Regions from separate parts of the Paenibacillus sp. FSL R5-0914 genome, predicted to be linked through region 2. Evidence: a T-box and tRNA genes for the amino acid it is inferred to sense, from the RefSeq annotation. Region 2 holds a T-box; the other holds one or more tRNA genes.
The links. The T-box of region 2 lies ahead of trpS (tryptophan--tRNA ligase). A T-box ahead of a tRNA ligase gene usually reads a tRNA of that ligase, here a tRNA-Trp.

Region 1 (4,404 bases), on a different contig from region 2:
GGTGGAGGCGCCGTTGGGATACCACCCTGATCGTATCTAGGTTCTAACCTAGTACCCTAATCGGGTACGGGGACCGTGTCAGGCGGGCAGTTTGACTGGGGCGGTCGCCTCCTAAAGAGTAACGGAGGCGTTCCAAGGTTCCCTCAGAATGGTTGGAAATCATTCGAAGAGTGCAAAGGCATAAGGGAGCTTGACTGCGAGACCTACAAGTCGAGCAGGGACGAAAGTCGGACTTAGTGATCCGGTGGTACCGCATGGAAGGGCCATCGCTCAACGGATAAAAGCTACCCTGGGGATAACAGGCTTATCTCCCCCAAGAGTCCACATCGACGGGGAGGTTTGGCACCTCGATGTCGGCTCATCGCATCCTGGGGCTGAAGTAGGTCCCAAGGGTTGGGCTGTTCGCCCATTAAAGCGGTACGCGAGCTGGGTTCAGAACGTCGTGAGACAGTTCGGTCCCTATCTGTCGTGGGCGCAGGAAATTTGAGAGGAGCTGTCCTTAGTACGAGAGGACCGGGATGGACGTACCGCTGGTGCACCAGTTGTTTCGCCAGAAGCATGGCTGGGTAGCTACGTACGGACGGGATAAGCGCTGAAAGCATCTAAGCGTGAAGCCCCCCTCAAGATGAGATTTCCCAATTAGTAAGACCCCTTGAAGACGACGAGGTAGATAGGTTGGAGGTGGAAGTGCAGTAATGCATGGAGCTGACCAATACTAATCGGTCGAGGGCTTATCCTATACTTAAAACGCAAATTCAATTCGGATTCAGTTTTCAGGCATCAAGCCTGGTATGAATATTCCCTGATAGCTCAGTTGGTAGAGCACTCGACTGTTAATCGAGTTGTCACAGGTTCGAGTCCTGTTCGGGGAGCCATATGGAGAGGTGTCCGAGTTTGGCCGAAGGAGCACGATTGGAAATCGTGTAGGCGCCACAAGCGTCTCGAGGGTTCGAATCCCTCTCTCTCCGCCACAAATTTTACTTAGTATGGCCCGTTGGTCAAGGGGTTAAGACACCTCCCTTTCACGGAGGTAACATGGGTTCGAATCCCATACGGGTCACCAAATTTTCACTTGATTTTACATAGTGGACTTTGGTACAATAACAATTGTTGTTTACGGAGGCTTAGCTCAGCTGGGAGAGCATCTGCCTTACAAGCAGAGGGTCGGGGGTTCGATCCCCTCAGCCTCCACCATATTCATTTAAGAACGACGCGGGGTGGAGCAGCCCGGTAGCTCGTCGGGCTCATAACCCGAAGGCCGCAGGTTCAAATCCTGCCCCCGCAACCAATTTTCATCAAGTAATTATATCTTTTGGAACCGTGGTGTAGTTGGCCTAACATGCCTGCCTGTCACGCAGGAGATCGCGAGTTCGAATCTCGTCGGTTCCGCCATTTTCTTGGCTCGATAGCTCAGTCGGTAGAGCAGAGGACTGAAAATCCTCGTGTCGGCGGTTCGAATCCGTCTCGAGCCACCATATAGTATACAACTTAATATGCCGGTGTAGCTCAATTGGTAGAGCAACTGACTTGTAATCAGTAGGTTGGGGGTTCAAGTCCTCTCGCCGGCACCATCTTTGGGGGATTAGCGAAGTGGCCAAACGCATCAGACTGTAAATCTGCTCACGTACGTGTTCGGTGGTTCGAATCCATCATCCCCCACCATTTTTTTAGGGGCATAGTTTAAAGGTAGAACAACGGTCTCCAAAACCGTTGGTGTGGGTTCAATTCCTGCTGCCCCTGCCAATCTTTATCTAAAGTCTTTCTCTAAAGTTTAATATGGCGGTCGTGGCGAAGGGGTTAACGCACCGGTTTGTGGATCCGGCATTCGTGGGTTCAAGTCCCATCGGTCGCCCCATTTACTTTAAGAAGAACAGCAACAATATTAGTTTAATATGGCGATTGTGGCGAAGTGGTTAACGCACCGGATTGTGGTTCCGGCATTCGTGGGTTCGAGACCCATCAGTCGCCCCTTTTATTTTAAAATGTTATTGGGGATTAGCCAAGCGGTAAGGCAACGGACTTTGACTCCGTCACGCATAGGTTCAAATCCTATATCCCCAGCCATTTTATGCGGACGTGGCTCAGCGGTAGAGCATCGCCTTGCCAAGGCGAGGGTCGCGGGTTCGATTCCCGTCGTCCGCTCCAAAGTTTTCATATGGCGCCATAGCCAAGTGGTAAGGCAAAGCTCTGCAAAAGCTTTATCCCCAGTTCAAATCTGGGTGGCGCCTCCATTAAGTTCATATGTGCCGGCGTGGCGGAATGGCAGACGCGCTCGACTCAAAATCGAGAGGGAAACCGTGGAGGTTCGAGTCCTCTCGCCGGTATATCAAAAAGGTTTGTAAAGTTGCTTATACAAGCAACTTTACAAACCTTTTTTCTTTGTCTTTGAGCTTTTATTCTTAAGCCGTTGAATTAGAGGCGTCTCTAATCAACGGCCTTTTTGTGTGGAATGTTGTTTTATTGACTGCTTAGTCGGAATGCTCGTGGGGTGAGACCAATTTCACGTTTAAACATATTGCAGAATTGGGCGTCATTCACAAACCCAGCAGCAGCTGATACTTCAGAGATATGCATTTGGGTATGTTGCAAGAGAGACTTTGCATAATCCAGACGTTTCAATAGTAGATAGCGCAGAGGTGAAGAACCGAATCGCTCTTTAAATAAATGGCGGAAACGATCATAGCTGTATCCAGACATCTCTGAAAGTGTTGCGACCGATAGCTTATGGCGGTAATGCTCATTCATATAGTTTAGAACATATTGGACTCTGTCTTCCGTTGGTGATTGAAACCCAGAGGCGCTAAGAAGCCGTATCAGATGAACAGTGATTTCGCTCATTTGAAGGTTCAATAGTTCAGAGAATCCATCTTGTTTGCGCGTAAACTCTGCTTTCATTCGAAGCAAGATCTGTAGAACAGTATGGTCTTTATCATCTTCATATACGCCTTGCAAATTCTCCATATTTGGGTGATTTGAATGGAAGCCTACAAATAGTATAGTAGCATCCTCGCGATGATTCTCGTCATGTTTATGATTGGGTGGTATCAGCGCGAATGAAGAAGAACGAAAATGATAACTTCGCGAACCTACATTGGTAGTTCCTAATCCGTTTAAATAATAGACTAGTTCATAACATTCATGCTGGTGTGGTGGAATATAGGTATTAACCTCATGTGCTGCATTTACAATATATAGAACACGATCCATGATGAGCCTCCAATAATTATGTTTTAGCCGAATCGCACAAAATTATGACCGAAATCATATAATTATTTTCATTAATATTTGATATGATCGTATCAAGAAATCCGAAGATTAGCAACCTGACTGGCCATCTCGTTCGGAAATTAGTCGGATTATTCGTAAAAATTATAATTTTCTCTCTTTTTTTGAGTGTATTCGTTAAAATCATTAAATTTTTGACAATGTTACATGAAAAATGAGAGTTTCCATCTAAATCGTGAAATATACAACGGACTAAGAAGGAGAATCTCTCAAATTACTAACCAACTATAAATAGGGGGAATAGAAAAATGAATAAGAAAGTTCTTTCTTTGTTGTTACTAGTAGTAATGGTAATGGTCACAGCCTGTGGAAATAATACGTCGAGTAATGGATCTTCCGCGAATGCAGGATCTAACGCAGCTGAAGGTGGAGAAACAGGTTCAGGGGATAAACTCAAAGTTGTACTTCTGATTCCAGGAACGCTTGGAGATAAATCTTTCTTTGACTCTGCGAATAGCGGTTTGCAAAAGGTTAAGGATGAGCTGGGTGCAGAAACAAAAGTTGTAGAAATGGGTGTCGATAAAACGAAATGGGAGCCTACGTTTAACGATATCGCCGCTGAGGACTGGGATGTTATTATTTCTGGCGGATCGGAAATTACAGAGATGTTTAATGCAACGGCTGAATTATATCCTGACAAAAAGTTCATTAACTATGATACCGATATAGATGAAGCACCAGAGAATATGTACAACATGTCTTATGCAACAAATGAAGTATCTTTTCTAGCAGGTGCTGTAGCGGCGCTAGCTACACAATCGGATATGGAAAATGCTAATCCTGAGAATGTGATCGGTTTTGTAGGCGGCATGGACATTCCAGGAATTAACGCTTTCTTGGTAGGCTACATTCAGGGCGCTCAATATGTTGATCCTGATGTGAAGGTCGCAGTATCATATGCTGGTGATTTCGTTAACCCGGCTAAAGGCAAGGAGCTTTCGCTGATTCAATATAACTCCGGTGTGGACGTTATTTTTAACGTGGCTGGGGGCACAGGTCTTGGAATCTTTGACGCAGCTAAGGAGAAGAAGAAATATGCTATCGGTGTAGACTCCGATCAGGCGATGTTGCTTAACGATACAGATAGCGAAAAAGCAAACTTGATCGTTACTTCTTCTA
Region 2 (4,404 bases):
TGTTCATCTATACAGACATAAATCAGGATCCGAATGATCCATGATTTAAACGCTTTTGGATCCTTTAATGTTTTTCTTTTGATCCAGGCCCGGCAAGTCATTTCCTGCATCGCTTCAAGCGCATCATTCCGGTTACGCAAGTAGCTATAGGCAATACTGTATAGTTGTTCTCTATGTACCAATATAGAATCGTAGAAATCCGTCTCGCTCCTAGAATCAAGAATCGTTACCTTCTTCATTTCTGCATTAGTCATCGTCATATCCTTCCTTAGCCCCCTCTCCTAAACCTCTCATAGATTAAGACGGGGAGGGTATAGAAACGGTTTTTATTTATATTAACTTTTTTGGGACTGAGCACTTAAAATTATAACATTCTATAAAAAAAGAACGATAAATGTTATGATTAGTAAAATCGGACATAATCAATAGTACGCACTTAAAAGTACCATAGGTACTAAAAAGTACCTATATATTGGAGGATATCATGACAACTATCAAGAAAAAATACAATATTTCTGTTGAGGCCACACTCGAAGTAATTGGAGGAAAATGGAAATGCGTAATTTTGTGTCATTTAACTCATGGCAAAAAACGAACATCGGAACTAAAACAGTTAATGCCCGGAATTACTCAAAAAATGTTAACCCAGCAACTACGCGAACTTGAGGCCGATGGAATTATCAACCGGATCGTATACAATCAGGTTCCACCCAAAGTGGAATATGAGCTTAGTGAGTATGGTGATAGTTTAAGCGACATTTTGACTTCTCTATGTAATTGGGGAGAACAACATATCATTAAGCAATATGGCGATAAATATGCTGTTTTAGAGGACAACATTTTAAATAAATAAATTTTCCCCCAAGAAAAAAGGACAGTTAAATCAGATCGATTTAACTGTCCCATAACTTAAATTACGCCATCTCCACCTATAGCAGTTGCTGTGAATGATATGGGTCCAAATAGATTTATAGGCAAGTTGCTATCATTCTGAATTACCAATTCATAGTTGTGGATTCCAATATAAGGACCATCAACCCACTGAACATTTAATTGAATATCAGTAGTTGTAGTAAAACGAAAAAAGGAGCTATAAATATCGACTCCAGCACGTCGGATTAAAACAAGAAATTGGCTATTAGCAAGTGCAGTAAGACTAAAACTACCATTTAACTCGACTCTGCTGGAGAAAGAGGCCGGATTAGCCGGACTAATATTTACTTGCGCCGTGGCTAGACCCGCTCCAGCTCCAGGAATCCCTGCAACCGTTGTAACAGTATTAAACGGGTCTAAGGGGATTTTTGCCTGTGAACCATAACTTATATTTGTCGCCATTTATCATCACTCCATTCAATTACAAGGTTATACATTATTATATTGTGAATCAACAATGATAGATTGGACTTAATTGCTGATGATAATATACATTTAAATGATACTTTGCTAGATCATATAAACCTAGATGCTCTGTATCATCATCTAATTTCCAACCATTGACAAACTCACTCATCAGAATTACAATTACCAAAATATCATGAACAACGCTGACGAAGGGTAAGTAGACAATCGAACATGGACTTCAGAGAGCCGGTGGCTGCTGCGAACCGGTGTCCAGCGCTTGATCGAATGGCCTTTAGAGTTGCTCTTCCGAACCATCTTAGCTGATGTTGTAGGGAAAGCCGGGTTTCCCGCCGTTATCAAGGGACCTGTATCGAGATTGTCTCAGACCTTCTCCGTACCGGTAAGAGAAGATCGTAATACTAACGAAACCTGGTTGCGCGATCATTTAAGGTGGTACCACGACAACTTCGTCCTTATTGGATGAGGTTTTTTTGTCATTTAAAGGAGGTGATGGCCATGGATGATGGCTGGTGGTGGCGACTCAATGTTAGTCAGAAGCAACAAAACAGGAGGAATTCAAATGATAAAAAAACGTGTATTAACTGGAGATCGAGTGACTGGAAAGCTGCACCTTGGCCATTACGTGGGCAGTTTACAGAACCGAGTGGCTCTACAGGAGCAATATGATACTTTTGTATTTCTAGCAGATATTCAAGCCCTAACGACTCACTTTGATCGGCCTCAACACCTTGGTCAAAACTTGAATGAAATCACACTGGACTATTTATCGGCGGGTATAAATCCAGATAAAGCAACCCTATTTATTCAATCTATGGTTCCTGAGATCGCTGAGCTGACCGTCCTATTCTCCATGTTTGTTACTGTGAATTCTTTACGGCATAATCCCACGATTAAAGCCGAATCGAAAAATTCCAGCTTAGATGAATTGTATTATGGTTTTCTAGGTTATCCAGTTAGCCAGGCTGCGGATATAACCTTTTGTAAAGCGACGATTATTCCTGTAGGAGAAGACCAGCTTCCCCATCTGGAGTTGACCCGCAAAATCGTACGTAGATTCAACGAACTGTACAGCCCTATCCTTGTAGAGCCCAGAGCGCTTATCAGCGAGACGCCAAGACTAGTAGGAACAGACGGCAACGCTAAAATGAGTAAAAGCCTAGGCAATGCTATCGAGCTGGACTCTACGAAAGAAGAGATCACCTTCAAGATCCGTAAAGCCACAACCGATCCAGCCCGTGTTCATAAAAATGATCCTGGGCATCCAGATATTTGTCCCATTTATGCTTATCATCGTGCAGTTCGTTCACATGGCGCCCCAGAAATTCACGATAGCTGTGAAAGTGGCAGTATAAGCTGTTCTGCTTGTAAGCAGCTTATCTCGACAGCTCTAGACCTGCTAATTGAACCAATGCGTGAGCGTCGCTCCTATTATGCTGCCAGACCCAAGGTTGTTGAGGATATCTTATTATCCGGAACTAAGCGTGCCCGCGATATTGCTCAAGAAACGATGTCCGAAGTACGCGAGGCTATGGGCCTTAATTATTTTTCAAATAAAACTGATCTCTAAGGGCAATAAAAAAACGCCGGACTCTCTATTGAAGAGAGCTCTGGCGTTTTTTTAGAAACAATTATTGACTCTTCATCATCCAGCGTCACATTGGACAGCGGCTCTTAGAGGAAAAAAGAAGAAATTGTCGAATCATTCATTTAAATCATAGTAGAAAGAAGAATGGACATGAATACATTTTATTCACAGCTTGGACGTGTGCTTGAAGAGAGAACTCCGTTCCACCAAGAAGGTTACTATCTTTTATATGATGGAAACAGAGCAAAATTTAGTCCCACTAAACCTATTCATATTGAAATTGTTACAGCTGAAAGCTTTGTAAATACCCTCGTTAAGAACAGTAAAGCAGTCATTTCTTCTTTCGCGAGTGGACCTGACAATAAAGATGTCTATGTTTTTAATCTTCAAGCTGATGAGTTTTATAACATCAACATTTATCTAAATACCCTTGAAGGTTTCCAGCGGGCTTTGGAGAGAAATCCAATGGATCGAGATGAACGTTCAATAAACTGGTTGAAATATAATCAGGGGGATTTTCGGTACCACTTATGGCTTGAAGACGATAAGATCGTGAATTTTTTTACCCAACTAGCAGATCTGACAACTTATCCAGAAGAAGATTTTCTCTTTAACACGGAGGATCAACCTATCATCGCCTTTGAAGCAGGGATTATTAAAATGGGGTATTATCTGCTGACGCTAAGAGCAATGCAGCGTTTGATCACTGAGGGTGAGCTTGAGTCATTAAATACAACTGAAGACTTTATTGCCTTTGCCTCCACAGGGAACAATGACGTAGATTACAGTATTGTGATGCCAAAAACCATCGAACCTGCTTTATTCGCAAAGATTTTCCCATTTGATCATGCAAAAGATTTAAAATTTCGAGAGCTGATGTTGCAGAATCAACATTTCTCAGTCACAGAATATTTAGATTATTGGTCCGACGCAGTTCTTAGTAGCTACAGTGAAACGATTCCATATATTTACGGGAAGTCTGACCTAGAAGTGTTCATACAAATGGAGCATCTTGGAAATGCACTGGCTCAGGAATGCATCCAACGTTTAAATCCCTTAATAGATTTGGAGATCATTGAAATTGAGAATTATTACTTCATTTATTACTATATTGAAGCGCTGCATTTTGCAGGACCGCTAACAAAGCAACAACTTGATGATTGTAAGCAGCTAGCAAACCGAATGAATGAAAGAGGCGAAGATCTGGAAGACGCTTTGCGCGAAATAAACGCTGTAATAAATTTATAAATATTCTCAAAAGAAAAGGCCGTAACCCTCCCCCCAAGGGATCATTACGGCCTTATTTTCACTTACAGCACCCAATTCCCTTTACGGAATACCGGTTCAATTGTACCATCTGCCAATTCTCCGTCAATATCCAGCTCAGCTGAACCAATCATAAAATCGACATGCGTTAAGCTGACATTAGCACCTCGTGCGACAAGCTCTTCATTCGT

Region 1: it has a tRNA-Trp gene. The T-box ahead of trpS (tryptophan--tRNA ligase) is inferred to sense a tRNA for this amino acid. The anticodon was not compared.

The regions. Positions count from the first base shown of each region.
Region 1 is NZ_JBBORH010000001.1:1,836,340-1,840,743, forward strand. It holds rRNA gene MKX60_RS08100 (23S ribosomal RNA) at 1-739, shown strand, start outside; tRNA gene MKX60_RS08105 (tRNA-Asn) at 800-875, shown strand; tRNA gene MKX60_RS08110 (tRNA-Ser) at 879-971, shown strand; tRNA gene MKX60_RS08115 (tRNA-Glu) at 989-1,063, shown strand; tRNA gene MKX60_RS08120 (tRNA-Val) at 1,119-1,194, shown strand; tRNA gene MKX60_RS08125 (tRNA-Met) at 1,212-1,288, shown strand; tRNA gene MKX60_RS08130 (tRNA-Asp) at 1,315-1,392, shown strand; tRNA gene MKX60_RS08135 (tRNA-Phe) at 1,400-1,475, shown strand; tRNA gene MKX60_RS08140 (tRNA-Thr) at 1,496-1,571, shown strand; tRNA gene MKX60_RS08145 (tRNA-Tyr) at 1,577-1,662, shown strand; tRNA gene MKX60_RS08150 (tRNA-Trp) at 1,670-1,743, shown strand; tRNA gene MKX60_RS08155 (tRNA-His) at 1,780-1,855, shown strand; tRNA gene MKX60_RS08160 (tRNA-His) at 1,896-1,968, shown strand; tRNA gene MKX60_RS08165 (tRNA-Gln) at 1,990-2,064, shown strand; tRNA gene MKX60_RS08170 (tRNA-Gly) at 2,071-2,145, shown strand; tRNA gene MKX60_RS08175 (tRNA-Cys) at 2,158-2,231, shown strand; tRNA gene MKX60_RS08180 (tRNA-Leu) at 2,246-2,324, shown strand; gene MKX60_RS08185 (AraC family transcriptional regulator) at 2,458-3,207, opposite strand; gene MKX60_RS08190 (BMP family ABC transporter substrate-binding protein) at 3,534-4,404, shown strand, end outside.
Region 2 is NZ_JBBORH010000002.1:425,869-430,272, reverse strand. It holds gene MKX60_RS18025 (sigma-70 family RNA polymerase sigma factor) at 1-260, opposite strand, end outside; gene MKX60_RS18020 (winged helix-turn-helix transcriptional regulator) at 485-853, shown strand; gene MKX60_RS18015 (hypothetical protein) at 910-1,335, opposite strand; T-box leader at 1,536-1,819, shown strand; gene trpS (tryptophan--tRNA ligase) at 1,922-2,929, shown strand; gene MKX60_RS18005 (DUF4303 domain-containing protein) at 3,098-4,195, shown strand; gene MKX60_RS18000 (aminopeptidase) at 4,258-4,404, opposite strand, start outside.